Regions from separate parts of the Streptomyces sediminimaris genome, predicted to be linked through region 2. Evidence: riboswitches for the same ligand, from Rfam matches in the RefSeq annotation. Region 2 holds a riboswitch; each other region holds the start of a gene.

Region 1 (4,432 bases), 4.1 Mb from region 2:
AGCCGGCGGCCGATCGCGGCGGCGGTCAGGGCGTCCGCCAGCAGGAGCAGCACGGTCAGTTCGCGGGGCGTGAGCGGCCCCTCGGCGGCCGGCGCACCGGGCGTCGCGGCGGGCGGCCGCCGCCTGCTCTCCAGGAGCCGGCGCTGCCGCTCGACCGCCGCGAGCAGAGGCTGCACCTGCTCGGCCGCGCGGACATGGTCGTCGGTGAAGTCCGTGCCGGAGCGGTAGATCATGCATCCGGTGATCGGCGTCGTCGTCCCGGGCAGCGGAATCGCCAGGACGTGGTCCGCGTCCATGGCGTCGCCGATCAGCCGCCTGGTCGGGCTCGCCGACCAGGCGGAACCGGCGGCCCGGCGCGCGGTGAGGGGCTCCCTGCCGGACCCCGCCGCATAGTGCCGGGCGAACGGGTACCCCGCGCGCAGCAGGCCCAGATCCTCCTCCGCGAGCCCGTCGAACACCGTGGCCAGGGCCGGCGGCATGCCCACCGTGCCCTCGCTCTCGCTCCAGTCGTCGAGCTTGTAGACCAGGGTCTCGCCGCCGCACACGCCCGGCAGCGCGCTCGCCAGCAGCGGCCAGAGCCGCTCGGGCTCGCTCTCGTTGAGCGCGGCGACGGCCACCGACAGCATGCGCTCGTGTGCCGAGCCCCGCGCCTGTCCCACGTTCTCTCCGCTCGTCCGCCGCGTACGCAGTTCTGCCCATACCGGCGATACCCCACGCCGTCCGAGACTTCAACCGGGCCGCCGCGATGATCTCGGGCCCGATCACCGTGCGGGCCGCCGGAGCGGGGGGCCGGCGGCCCGCAGCACGCCTTACGCGGGGCGCACGGCGATCCGTACGGCCGCCTCACCGGCGTTGTGGATCGACTCCTCACGGATGACCGAGCCGGGACCGGGCGCGTGGACCATCATGCCGTTGCCCGTGTACAGCCCGACATGGCTGAAGTTGTCGTGGAAGAAGATCAGGTCGCCGGGGCGGGACTCGGCGAGCGGGATCACCGTGCCGGTGCCCGCTTGCTCGGAGGTGCTGCGCGGCAGTGCGACCCCGGCGGCCTTCCACGCCGCCTGGGTGAGACCCGCGTTGTCGTACGACTCCGGCCCGACCGCACCCCACAGACACGGCCTGCCGATCTGCGCGCGGGCGAAGGCGACGGCCCGGTCGGCCTGGGTTCCGACGGGCGCCTCGACGGCCGGGACGCCGGTGTCGAGGACGCTCGGCTGCCGCGCGCCCCAGTGGCCGAGGGCGGGTACGCCCGTGTCGAGGCCGCTCGGCTGCCGCATGCGCCAGTCCTCGACGGCCGGCACCCCTGTGTCCAGGACACTGGGCTCCCGCAGCCGCATCCGCCACGCCTCCTCGGCCGCGGACACACCCGTCTCGGCGACGCCCGGCTGCCGCGCGCCCCAGTTCCCGGCGTCGGAGGCGCCGGTGTCGAGCAGGGCCGGCTGCCGCGTGCGCCAGTCCTCACCGGCGGGGATCGCGGTGCCGGGGAGGTCCGGCTGCTGCGCGCCCCAGTTCCCGGCGGCGGGTGCGCCGGTGTCGAGCAGGGCCGGCTGCCGCGTGCGCCAGTCCTCACCGGCGGGGATCGCGGTGCCGGGGACGTCCGGCTGCTGCGCGCCCCAGTGGCCGAGGGCGGGTACGCCCGTGTCGAGGACGCTCGGCTGCCGCAGCCGCCACGCCTCCTCCGCCGCGCGCTGGGACTGCTCCGCCGGGGGCTGCCACGTGGTGAGGGCCTGGGGCTGGGCGGCCGCGAGCGGGGCCGCGGACGTCTGCCGGGCGGTGTGCCGGTACAGCAGGTCGCTGGCCGCCGCGATCTTGCGCTGGTTCTCCTGCTTGGAGCGGCGCAGCACCACCTGCCCGGGCTCCGGCGCCTCCGCGGGCGGGGCCGCGGTCTGCTGACGCTGGGCCGGCACAGCGGGCAGCGCGGCCGTCGGGCCGGCCGTCAGCTCCGCCGCGGGACGCTGCCGGGTCCCTCCGGCAGGAAGTTCGAGGGCGGGCCGGGCGGCCGCCTCCAGCTCACGGGCGGCGCCGTGGCCCGCCGTCCCGGAGGCCCGTTCCGGCCCCTTCGGACGGGCCGCGGTGCGCTGGGCCGGCAGCCGGTCGGCGGGGAGGATCGCCGGGGCCGTCGGGCCCAGGGACGAACGCGCCCCCTGGAACCACTGCCGGGCGAGGTTGTCCAGATCGGGGTCCGAGGTCCGGCCCCCGCCTCCCGGGGCCCGGCCCCGGGAGGCGGACTGCGCCCGGGTGATGTTGTGCAGGCCGGTGTCGCTCTCGGCCCGGTCGTACAGGCTGCTCACCCGCTGCCGGACGTCCTCGCTGCTCGGGGCCGCGTCCACCGCCGTCGCGGCGGCGTCGGCCGTCTGTGAGAACAGGGCCACCGAGGTGAGGGCAGCGGTGGCGAGAGCGGAGTTGCGCATTCCGGGAAGGCCGGAGCCTTGGGAGCGCGACGATCGTTCCGGCGCCATGGGAGCCGTACTCCTTCCGTGCTCCGCCTACCGAGTCAGCTGTCGGGTTCGGGCGGTCGATCCGGAAGGCATGCCCTACGGCCCTTGCCCGGACGGGCGGTCGGGCCGATTCACCCCATCGTTCGGTCGGGTCCCCGGCTCCGGCTGCCACGGGGGCGCACCGGACTCGGCGGAGGCCGCACGTCCCGGCGGGGCGCCGGAAGAACTCGTGCGGCCTGCCGCCAAACTAGCCAACTTGTGCGGCTCGTGTGAAGGTTGAGGGGCGGAATGTCCGATACGCTTCTGTGACCTTCGTCGTGACGTCCCGTCAGGTGCCGGGCGCCCGTACACAGCGGCTCCGGACGGCGACCGACCGTCGCCGGCGGACCGGCGGGCGGGCACGGGGCCGGGCGGTGGGCCGGGCGGTGGGCGGTGGTCAGGAGCGGCCGGACCCGCTCCGCGCCGCGCGCTCCGCGTTCCGCTGCTTGATCCGGGCCGCCTCCTTGCGGACCTCGGCCTGGGTCGCGCGCTCCCTCAGCAGCCACTCGGGCTGCTCCTGCTTCAGGGCCTCGATCTGCTCGGTGGTGAGCGCCTCGGTGACGCCGCCGCGCGCGAGGCCCGCGATGGAGACGCCCAGCTTCGCCGCGACCACCGGACGGGGGTGCGGACCGTCGGCCCGCAGCTCGCGCAGCCACGCGGGCGGATCGGCCTGCAACCGGTCGAGCTCGGCCCGCGAGACGGCACCCTCCCGGAACTCGGCGGGGGTGGCCTCGAGGTACACACCCAGCTTCTTCGCCGCGGTCGCGGGCTTCATCGTCTGGGTGCTCTGGTGCGACGTCATGGGGTCAGGGTATCGAGCGGACACGACGGCCCCGACCGGGGCCGCCGGCCCGGGACCGGTCACGGCCGGTGACCCGGCACCGCCCCGGGCCGGTAGCCTTGCGGCGTGACAGGCTCGCAGGCATCTCCCACGTTCCGGCTCGCGTACGTCCCGGGGGCGACGCCCGCGAAGTGGGTGCGGATCTGGAACGAGCGCCTGCCCGGCGTCCCGCTGGCCCTCCTCGCCGTACCGGCCGCCGAGGCGCCCGGCCTGCTGCGTGCCGGCGGCGCCGACGCCGGACTCCTGCGGCTGCCGGTCGACCGTACGTACTTCAGCGCCATCCCGCTCTACACGGAGACGACGGTCGTCGTGATCCCCAGGGATCACGTGATCACAGCGGTGGACGAGGTGAGCGTGGACGACCTCGCCGAAGAGGTCCTCCTCCACCCGCTGGACGACGTCCTCGGCTGGGACCGGCCGCCGGGCCGGCCCGCCGTCGAGCGTCCCGCCACCACGGAGGACGCCGTCGAACTCGTCGCGGCCGGAGTGGGCCTGCTGGTGGTCCCGCAGTCGCTGGCGCGCCTGCACCACCGCAGGGACCTGGTGTACCGGCCGGTCGTGGACGCTCCTCAGTCGAGTGTCGCCCTGGCGTGGCCCGAGGAGGCGACGACGGACCTGGTCGAGGACTTCATCGGCATCGTCCGCGGGCGCACGGTCAACAGCTCCCGGGGCCGCAAGGCCGCGGCGCCGGAGCCGAAGGGCAGGACCGGCGCGCGGGCCGGTGACAGGCGCGCTTCCACCGGCGCGAAAACGACGGCGCGCAACCTCGGGGGCAAATCCGACGTCTCCAAGGGCGCCAAGCGCAGGAAGCCCCGCCGCCGGGCGTAGCCCTCGGGCGGGGTGGCGTGGCCCCTGTGCTGTACGGGTCACCTTCACCCTCTCAGGGGGAGTCTTGCTTCGCATGGGGGAGCGCCGTGAGAGCGGCACCGAGGAGGAGCCGCTCAGCGACGAGCCGCTTGCCGGTGAGCCGCTCACCGATCAGCCGTACGCCGACGGGCCTCGCGCGGACGAGCCGCACGCCGACGCACCGCGCGCCGACGGACCACCGGCCGCTCCGCCCGGCCGCCGGGGACGTGAGCGGTTGCGCGCCGCCCTGTGGCGGTCGGCGTCCTTC
Region 2 (4,432 bases):
CGCCCCTGTTTAAGCTCCAGCCCCATGGACGTACTCATCCATCTCTTCGTCGCCCTGCACATCATCGGCATCGCCGCGCTGCTGGGTGGCTTCCTCACCCAGATGAAGGCGATGGGGCAGGGCACGGCCCGCTTCGTCCCCGGCATGCTGCACGGGGCGCTGACGATGCTGGTCACCGGAGCGGTGCTGGTCGGCCTCAACCAGGCCGACGATCATCACGTCAACAACGTCAAGATCGGTATCAAGCTGGCCCTGCTGGTCGTGATCCTCGGCCTGGTCTACGTGAAGCGGGACGACGAGCAGGTGGACAAGGGCCTGTTCGGGCTCGTGGGCCTGCTCACCACGGCGAACATCTTCATCGCGGTGCTGTGGACCTGAGGCCGGCGCGGGCGTCCGCCACGGCCCCCGCGGCGACGGCCGCCCACACCGCCACCGCGATCCAGAGCAGCACCTGCCCGGGTCCCCTCAGCCACGGGGCACCGAGGGAGGTGGTGGCGGACAGCACCGCCACCGCCGTCATCCCCAGCGGGAACACGGTCGACCAGCGGCGCGCGTCGTAGCGCAGCCGGGGCCGGGCCGCCTCGGCGACGAGGAGTACGGCGTACCAGGCCAGGTCGAGCACGAGCAGGGCGGCGGTGACCGTGCGCAGGACGCCGCGGTCGTCGTCGTTCCACAGGTACAGGCGCGCGCTGTCAGCGGCGAGGAGTTTCGATCCGGCGAGCGCCGAGATGGCGAGCGCGCCGCCCGCCACCCAGTGGTCGCCCTGCCCCTCGGCCACCTGCCGCAGCTCGAAACGGGACAGCGCGAAGCCGTAGAGGACGAGGCCGAGCCCGAACAGCACGAGGGCGGCGTGCGCGAGCCACGCGGTCGCCCCGGCCCCGGCGAGCGTGGCGCCGAGCACCGCGAGCCCCTGCGTGGCCACGCAGCACAGGAACACCGAACCCGGCATACGGCGCCGGCAGTTCCGTACGACCTCGACGATCAGCACCGGCCACAGCACGGCCGCCGACGCGAGCAGGGCCTCGGCCAGGACCGGCCGGCCGAGGAGGCTGAACCGGGTGCCGAGCACGGTGGTCGCCGCGACGGCGGTCAGCGACGGCGGCTGCCGCGCGTCCGCCCACCACCGCTCCCGGCCCCGCACCAGACTCATGCCGAAGTTCGCCGCCAGCCCCGCCCAGACGGCGCTCGCCAGGACCAGGGTGATCCACGACAGCACCTCCTGCCCCGTCATACGCAGGCCGACCGACACGATGCCGGTCGCCATCACGGCGGCTCCGGCCGCCGGGGGGCGCCGCGCCCACCAGGCGCGGAAGGAGCTGGGGCCGGACATGGGCTCGATGCTAAGCGCTCCACCGCTCAGTGCCGCGGCACAGGCACGGCACGGGCGCGGCACCGGCGCGGCAGCACATACGAGGTACTTCGCGGCGGGCGGGGAGCGCCCCGCACCTGCCTCATCAGGCCGGGCGCACCACGCTGTGGATGATCGACGAACCGGCGTAGTAGATCGACTCCTCGCGGACGTACGCGCCCGGCTTCGGCGCGTGGATCATCATGCCGTTGCCGATGTAGATGCCGACGTGGCTGATGTCGTCGTAGAAGAAGATCAGGTCGCCCGGCTGGGCGTCGGCGAGGGAGACCGTGGTGCCCGCGTCGACCTGGTCATAGGTGGTGCGCGGCAGGCTGACACCGGCGGCCTTCCAGGCGGCCTGGGTGAGGCCGGAGCAGTCGTAGGAGTCGGGGCCGGTGGCACCCCAGACGTACGGCTTGCCGATCTGCGCGCGGGCGAAGGCGAGCGCCTTCGCCGCCTTGGTGGCGTACGCGGAGTCGCCGGTGGAGGTGGAACCCGAGTCGGTGGAAGAGCCGGCGGTGGAGCCGGACGAGGAACTGCTCGCCGCCGCGGCCTCCTCCTTGGCCTTCTGCGCGGCGGCCTGCTGCCTGGCCAGCTCAGCAGCCTTGCGCGCGGCCTCCTCCTCCTTCTTCCGCTGGATCGCCGCGAGCCGCGCCTTCTCCTCGGCGGTCAGCTTCGACAGCAGCTCGCGCGCGTCGGAGAGCTTCTTCTGCACGGTGGCCTTGGCCGTCCGCAGGTCGCTCTGCGTGTCAGTGAGCGTCCGGAGGTCCTTGGACGCCTCCTGGCGCTTCTTCATCGTCGCGGACTGCTCGGTGAAGTAGTCGTCCACCGCGGACTTCTGCCGGGCGGTCAGCCGGCCCATCAGCTGCGTCTGGTCGAAGTAGTCCTGCGGGGAGTCGGCGAGCAGGAAGGTCGCCGTGTCGGGTGCGGCGGCGCCGGTGCGGTACTGGGCCGCGGCGAAGGTGCCGAGCCGCTCCCGCTCCTCGTTGAGCTTCTGGGCGCGCTTGGCGACGTCGTCGAGGAGGGTGTCGACGCGCTTGCGCTGCGTCGTGGTCTTCTCCTTGGCCGCGTTGTACTTCTCGGTGGCCGATTCCGCCTGGCGGTAGAGGTCGTCGACCTTCTTCTCGACTTCCTCGAGGCTCGGCCTGCCGTCGGTCACGGGGGCGGCGTTGGCCGACTGGGAGAGCAGGGCCACGGAGGTGAGGGCGGCCGTGGCGAGAGCGGGGGTGCGTATGCCTGTGACGCGCGAGGCTGAGGGGCGCGACTTGCGGTGCGACGCCAAGGGAGGCGACTCCTTCCACGTTCCGCCTACCGGGTTAGCTGTCGGGTTCGGGCGGGTGGTTCGGAAGGCTTGCCCTACGGTCCGCTCCCGTGCGGGGTCGGACCGATTCACCCCGGGAACGGTGGGTCCCCGGCTCCGGGCGCGCGGTGGCGCACCGGACTCGGCGGAGGCCGCGCGGCCCGGCGACGTTCGCCGGTGGGGGTCGTACGGCCCGCCCGGAACCGTAGCCAACTCGTGTGGCCGCTGTGAAGGTTGATGTTCGATATGCCCGATACATTTTCGTGACCTTTGGTCAAGGCGCCGAGCGGTGCGGTCGGGCGTGGTGCGGTCTGCGTGGATTCGCGGCTGTTCGGTCACCACGGTTGGGGTCGGGGCTGGGCCCTCGTGGCGCTGGGGCTGAGGCCGGGGCTGGGCCCTCGTGGCGCTGGGGCTGAGGCCGGGGCTGGGCCCTCGTGGCGCTGGGGCTGAGGCCGGGGCTGGGCCCTCGTTGCGCTGGGGCCGGGATCGGGGCCGGGTCTGGTCCTCGTGACGAGAGGCTGGGGCCCGGTCTGGGGTTCGTGACGCCGGAGCCGGAGCCGGAGCCGGAGCCAGAGCCGGGGTCGGGGCCGGAGCCGGGGCCTCGTGACGAGGAGGGACGCCCCCGTTTCGGCGAAGTTCGCGGGGCGGCGGCGGGCTGTCAGTGCGGCGCCCTAGACTCGGAGGGCGATGAGCAGCCTCTTTGACGACAGCTTCCTGGCGGACCTCCAGGCCCCTCGCGGGCACGAGGAGGGGCCCCCGCCGCCGCCCGAGGACGATCACGGACCGGAGCCGGTTCCGGACGATCTGTTCGGTGGGAAGTTCGACGTGCCGCCGGACCGGGACACCCACTACCGTGACGGCGCCCCGCGCCCGGTGCTCGACCCGGCCGCCCTGCTGGACGGGCTGAACGAGAACCAGCGCGCGGCCGTCGTCCACTCCGGCACCCCGCTGCTCATCGTGGCAGGCGCCGGCTCGGGCAAGACCCGTGTGCTCACCCACCGCATCGCCCACCTGCTCGCCGAGCGGCACGTCCACCCGGGCCAGATCCTCGCGATCACCTTCACCAACAAGGCCGCGGGTGAGATGAGGGAGCGCGTCGAGCAGCTCGTCGGCCCGCGCGCGAACGCGATGTGGGTGATGACCTTCCACAGCGCGTGCGTGCGCATCCTGCGCCGGGAGTCGAAGAAGCTCGGCTTCACGTCGTCGTTCTCGATCTACGACGCCGCCGACTCCAAGCGCCTGATGGCCCTGGTCTGCCGCGACCTGGACCTCGACCCCAAGCGGTATCCGCCGAAGTCCTTCAGCGCCAAGATCAGCAACCTGAAGAACGAGCTGATCGACGAGGAGGACTTCGCGGGCCAGGCCGCCGACGGCTTCGAGAAGACCCTCGCGCAGGCCTACGCCATGTACCAGTCACGGCTGCGCGAGGCGAACGCCCTCGACTTCGACGACCTGATCATGACGACCGTCAACCTGCTGCGCGCCTTCCCGGACGTCGCCGAGCACTACCGCCGCCGCTTCCGGCACGTCCTGGTCGACGAGTACCAGGACACCAACCACGCCCAGTACGCCCTCGTACGGGAACTCGTCGGCACCGGCGCGCACGACGAGGACGTACCGCCCAGCGAGCACGACCTGCCGCCCGCCGAACTGTGCGTCGTGGGTGACGCGGACCAGTCGATCTACGCCTTCCGCGGGGCGACGATCCGCAACATCCTCCAGTTCGAGGAGGACTACCCGGACGCGACGACGATCCTGCTGGAGCAGAACTACCGCTCCACCCA
Region 3 (4,432 bases), 1.9 Mb from region 2:
CCCGGCTGACCCGCGCACCCCTGACCTACGGCGAGAAGGTCATCGGCAGCCGACGCGGTCACACCGGGCACCAGCACCTGCCCTGGGTCGCCCTCGACACCGACGCGAGCGAGGAGCGCGGCGAGGTCTACGGCTGCGCGCTCGGCTGGTCGGGCTCGTGGCGGATCGCGGTGGCGCAGCTGCCCGACGCACGCGTGCAGATCACCGGCGGCTCGGGATACGACGACTCCGGGCTGCTGCGCCTGGAGGCGGGGCAGTCCTGGACCACGCCCGTCTTCGCGGGCCTGTGGAGCGAGGGCGGCTTCGGCGGGGCGAGCCGTGCCTGGCACGCCTACCAGCGCGCGTACGTGATCCCGGACGCGCAGCGGGACCGGCCGGTGCTGTTCAACTCCTGGGAGGCCACGGAGTTCGACATCTCCGAGGAGCAGCAGTCGGTGCTCGCCCGGCGGGCCGCCGCGATCGGCGTCGAGCTGTTCGTCGTCGACGACGGCTGGTTCGGCCGGCGCACCAGCGACCGGGCCGGGCTCGGCGACTGGTCGCCCAACCCGGACCGCTTCCCGAAGGGGCTCAGGCCCCTCGCGGAGTACGTGCACGCCCTCGGCATGCAGTTCGGCATCTGGGTGGAGCCCGAGATGGTCAACCCGGACAGCGACCTCTACCGCGAGCATCCGGACTGGGTCCAGTTCCAGCCGGGACGAAAGCGGACGGAGTTCCGCAATCAGCTCGTACTGAACCTGGCCCGCGAGGATGTCCAGGACCACCTGTGGCAGCAGCTCGACGCGCTGCTGTCCAGCGCCCCGATCGACTACGTGAAGTGGGACTTCAACCGCTGCTTCACCGATGCGGGCTGGCCCGGCGAGCCCTACCCGCAGCGGCTGTGGACCGACCATGTCCACGCCCTGTACGGCCTGTTGGACCGGCTGCGCGCGGCCCACCCGGGTGTCGCCTTCGAGTCGTGCTCGGGCGGCGGCGGCCGGATCGACCTCGGGATCATGGGCCGTACGGACCAGGTGTGGACCTCCGACAACACCGACCCGCTCGACCGGCTCGCCATCCAGCACGGCTTCAGCCAGATCCACCCCGCGCGCGTGATGGCGGCCTGGGTCACCGACAGCCCCAACACCCAGCTCAACGGCCGCGTCAGCTCGCTGCGCTTCCGGTTCGTCAGCTCCATGGCCGGAGTGCTCGGCGTCGGCGGCGACCTCACCCGCTGGAGCGAGGAGGAGCTGGCCGAGGCGGGGGAGTGGGTGGCCCTCTACAAGGAGATCCGCCCCCTGGTGCAGCAGGGGGACCTCTACCGGCTGCGGCCGCCCGCGGGCGGGCTGAGCGCGGTGCAGTACGTACGCGGGGACGAGGCGGTCGTCCTGGCCTGGCTGCAGGCGCAGAGCCACGGCGAACCCGTGCCCGCGCTGCGGCTCAGGGGTCTCGATCCGGCCGCTTCGTACGAATGCCTTGAAACGGGTGAAATCCACAGAGGTGCCGTACTGCTCCACCACGGACTGCGCACCGGGCTGCGCGGCGATCTCGACGCGGCCGTCGTCCGTCTGCGCCGCGTGTGAGCGGTGTGTCCGTATTGGTCTTTTCGCTCCAACTCGCTCGTAAATAGGGCCTCCTGGCGGCGCGGTGCGTGAGGAGCGTCATATCCGTGACCGAACGTGGTCCGTCATGTTCACGTAATGGACGCGCCGGACAAGGGAATTCGCCTGCGAAGACAGCCTTCGAATAACGCTGGGTCACCACGGTTTCCCCTCAAGGATCAACAGAATCGCTTTCACGGGGAACCGTCACTTGTCCCTTTGCGTCCTCGTCGCCTACGTTCACCACCGATCCGGACGGACGCCCAATCCTGCCGCCGTCCGGTGCCCGCACAACTCACCCGTGAACGGCAGGAGCGGGGGACCCACAGGAATCACCGCCTGTTCCGGTCTCCGGAACGGCTAGGGGTAAAGCCGCGTCGAACGCGCGGCCGGGCATCTCCAGCCCGCACCCGACAGCTCACCTCGTAGGCGCCGGAGAGGAATTCGTCATGCCCGCGAAGGGTAAGCACCGCCGTCCGAAGTCCCTGCGCTTCACCCGCACCATGGCCGTCGCCGGAACCGGTGGCGCCGCGCTCGCACTCCCGCTGATGGGGGCCACCGGCGCCCACGCCGCCACCGCGGACTCCGTTTCCCAGTCGGTTTCCCAAAAGGCCGTCCAGTCCCTTCCGAGCGCCGGGAAAAAGGCCACGGAGAAGAAGAATGCCGTGGCCGGCAACGGCGTTCGCACCTATTCGGTGCGCGCCGGTGACTGTCTCTCGAAGATCGCCGGCGAGCAGCATGTGGACGGCGGCTGGAAGAAGCTCTACTCGGACAACCGCCGGGCCGTCGGTGACGACCCGTCGTTGATCCACCCCGGCCTGAAGCTCACGCTCGGCAAGAAGGCCGCGCCGAGCGCCGCCCGGTCCTCCACGGCTCCGAAGGCCTCCGCCAAGAAGCCGTCCGCCAAGAAGCCGGCCGGCAGGAAGACCACCGCCACGCAGGCGTCCGAGACCACCGGCAGCGGCTTCACCCTCCCGGTGAACAGCTCCGCCATCGGCACCGGCTACAAGGTGGCCGGCAGCATGTGGTCCAGCGGCTACCACACCGGCGTCGACTTCGTGGTCCCGACCGGCACCACCGTCAGGGCGGTCGGCACCGGCACGGTGGTCTCCGCCGGGTGGGGCGGCGCGTACGGCAACCAGGTCGTCATCAGGCTCGCCGACGGCCACTACGCCCAGTACGGCCACCTGTCCCGGATATCCGTCTCGGCCGGCCAGGCCGTGACCGCCGGCCAGCAGCTAGGCCTCTCCGGTGCGACCGGCAACGTGACCGGCCCGCACCTGCACTTCGAGATCCGCACCACGCCGTACTACGGCTCCGACGTGGACCCGGTCGCCTACCTCCGCTCGAAGGGCGTCACCGTCGGCTGACCCCCCCTGCCACCTCTCCTGACACGCTGCCGAAGGCCGGACCTCGATCCCCGGGTCCGGCCTTCGGTATGTCCGCGCACGGACTCCGCGCACAGACAGGGCAGTTGAGAAGGCAACAGTGCGGTCCGGACGGTTATTCCGAGCTTGGCGAACACTTTAGAAGTGTCTTATCTCACCGCCCGTCAAGCCCTTCCGGCGCTTTCTTACGGTCGCGTAGGTCACATTCAAAGGTGGATCATCGGTCGACGTGGCAGACGATTCGAAGAGTGACAGCAGAGCAGTGATCGGGTCGTACGTCGCGGTGGGGGACAGCTTCACCGAGGGCGTCGGCGATCCCGGCCCCGACGGGGCGTACGTCGGCTGGGCCGACCGTTTCGCCGTGCTCCTCGCGGACCGGCGGCCCGAGGGCGACTTCGGCTACACGAACCTGGCGGTGCGCGGGAAGCTGCTCGACCAGATCGTGGCGGACCAGGTGCCGCAGGCGATCGCCCTCGAGCCGGACCTGGTCTCCTTCTGCGCGGGCGGCAACGACATCATCCGGCCGGGCACCGACCCCGACGAGGTCGCCGAGCGTTTCGAGCGGGCCGTCGCCCGGCTCACCGAGGCCGCGGGAACGGTCATGGTGACGACCGGGTTCGACACCCGCGGCGTTCCCGTGCTCCAGCGCCTGCGCGGCAAGATCGCCACCTACAACGGTCATGTCCGGGCCATCGCGGACCGCTACGGCTGCCCGGTGCTCGACCTGTGGTCCCTCAAGACCGTGCAGGACCGCCGGGCCTGGGACGGCGACCGGCTCCACCTCTCACCCGAAGGGCACACGCGCGTCGCGCTGCGCGCCGGGCAGGTCCTCGGTCTCGACATCCCGGCCGACCCGGACCAGCCCTGGCCGCCGCTGCCGCCGCGCGGCGCCCTGGAGATCCGCCGGGACGACGTGCAGTGGGCGCGCGAGTACCTGGTGCCCTGGATCGGCCGGCGGCTGCGCGGCGAGTCCTCCGGCGATCACGTGACGGCGAAGGGCACGCTGTCCCCGGACGACATCAGGATGCGGATCTCCTCGGTCGCCTGAGGCCTCCGGGTCCGCCGGACGTGGGCCCCCGCCCCGGGCGGGGGCTCAGTGCCCGGACGCCGTCAACGCCGCCCGCTCCATGCCCAGTTCACGTGCCAGCGCGTCGTCCACCCACTCCTGCGCCCGCGCGCGGGAGATCGCGCCGCCGTACGACGTCATCTGCACGGCGAGCCCGTCGAGCAGGGCCGTCAGGCGCAGGGCCGCGCCGTGCGGGTCCGGGCAGCGGAACTCGCCCCCGGCCGCCCCTTCGGCGATCACCTCGGCGAGCGCCGCCTTCCACTGCTTGTCCAGGTCGCGCGTGACCTCCCGCAGCGCCGGCTCGCGCAGCGCCGCCGCCCAGCCCTCGATCCACAGCCGCCAGCCCTTGGCCTGGCCCGTCGGCGCGTACCAGCGCACCGCCGAGCGCAGCCGCCGCAGCG

What was found. A riboswitch is a leader RNA that binds a small molecule or an ion and turns the genes downstream of it on or off. The one in region 2 is predicted to bind cyclic di-AMP.
Region 1: another riboswitch for cyclic di-AMP. It lies ahead of ACJ9NR_RS04835 (C40 family peptidase); the one in region 2 lies ahead of ACJ9NR_RS24270 (C40 family peptidase).
Region 3: another riboswitch for cyclic di-AMP. It lies ahead of ACJ9NR_RS32285 (M23 family metallopeptidase); the one in region 2 lies ahead of ACJ9NR_RS24270 (C40 family peptidase).

Annotation. Positions count from the first base shown of each region.
Region 1 is NZ_JBJWOT010000001.1:1,043,365-1,047,796, reverse strand. It holds gene ACJ9NR_RS04840 (helix-turn-helix transcriptional regulator) at 1-626, opposite strand, end outside; gene ACJ9NR_RS04835 (C40 family peptidase) at 810-2,459, opposite strand; cyclic di-AMP (ydaO/yuaA leader) riboswitch at 2,468-2,641, opposite strand; gene ACJ9NR_RS04830 (DUF5997 family protein) at 2,875-3,279, opposite strand; gene ACJ9NR_RS04825 (LysR family substrate-binding domain-containing protein) at 3,385-4,146, shown strand; gene ACJ9NR_RS04820 (hypothetical protein) at 4,400-4,432, shown strand, end outside.
Region 2 is NZ_JBJWOT010000001.1:5,186,672-5,191,103, forward strand. It holds gene ACJ9NR_RS24260 (hypothetical protein) at 25-378, shown strand; gene ACJ9NR_RS24265 (tellurite resistance/C4-dicarboxylate transporter family protein) at 356-1,330, opposite strand; gene ACJ9NR_RS24270 (C40 family peptidase) at 1,455-2,630, opposite strand; cyclic di-AMP (ydaO/yuaA leader) riboswitch at 2,639-2,806, opposite strand; gene pcrA (DNA helicase PcrA) at 3,336-4,432, shown strand, end outside.
Region 3 is NZ_JBJWOT010000001.1:7,051,798-7,056,229, forward strand. It holds gene ACJ9NR_RS32280 (alpha-galactosidase) at 1-1,559, shown strand, start outside; cyclic di-AMP (ydaO/yuaA leader) riboswitch at 1,855-2,022, shown strand; gene ACJ9NR_RS32285 (M23 family metallopeptidase) at 2,027-2,947, shown strand; gene ACJ9NR_RS32290 (SGNH/GDSL hydrolase family protein) at 3,228-4,013, shown strand; gene ACJ9NR_RS32295 (TetR/AcrR family transcriptional regulator) at 4,059-4,432, opposite strand, start outside.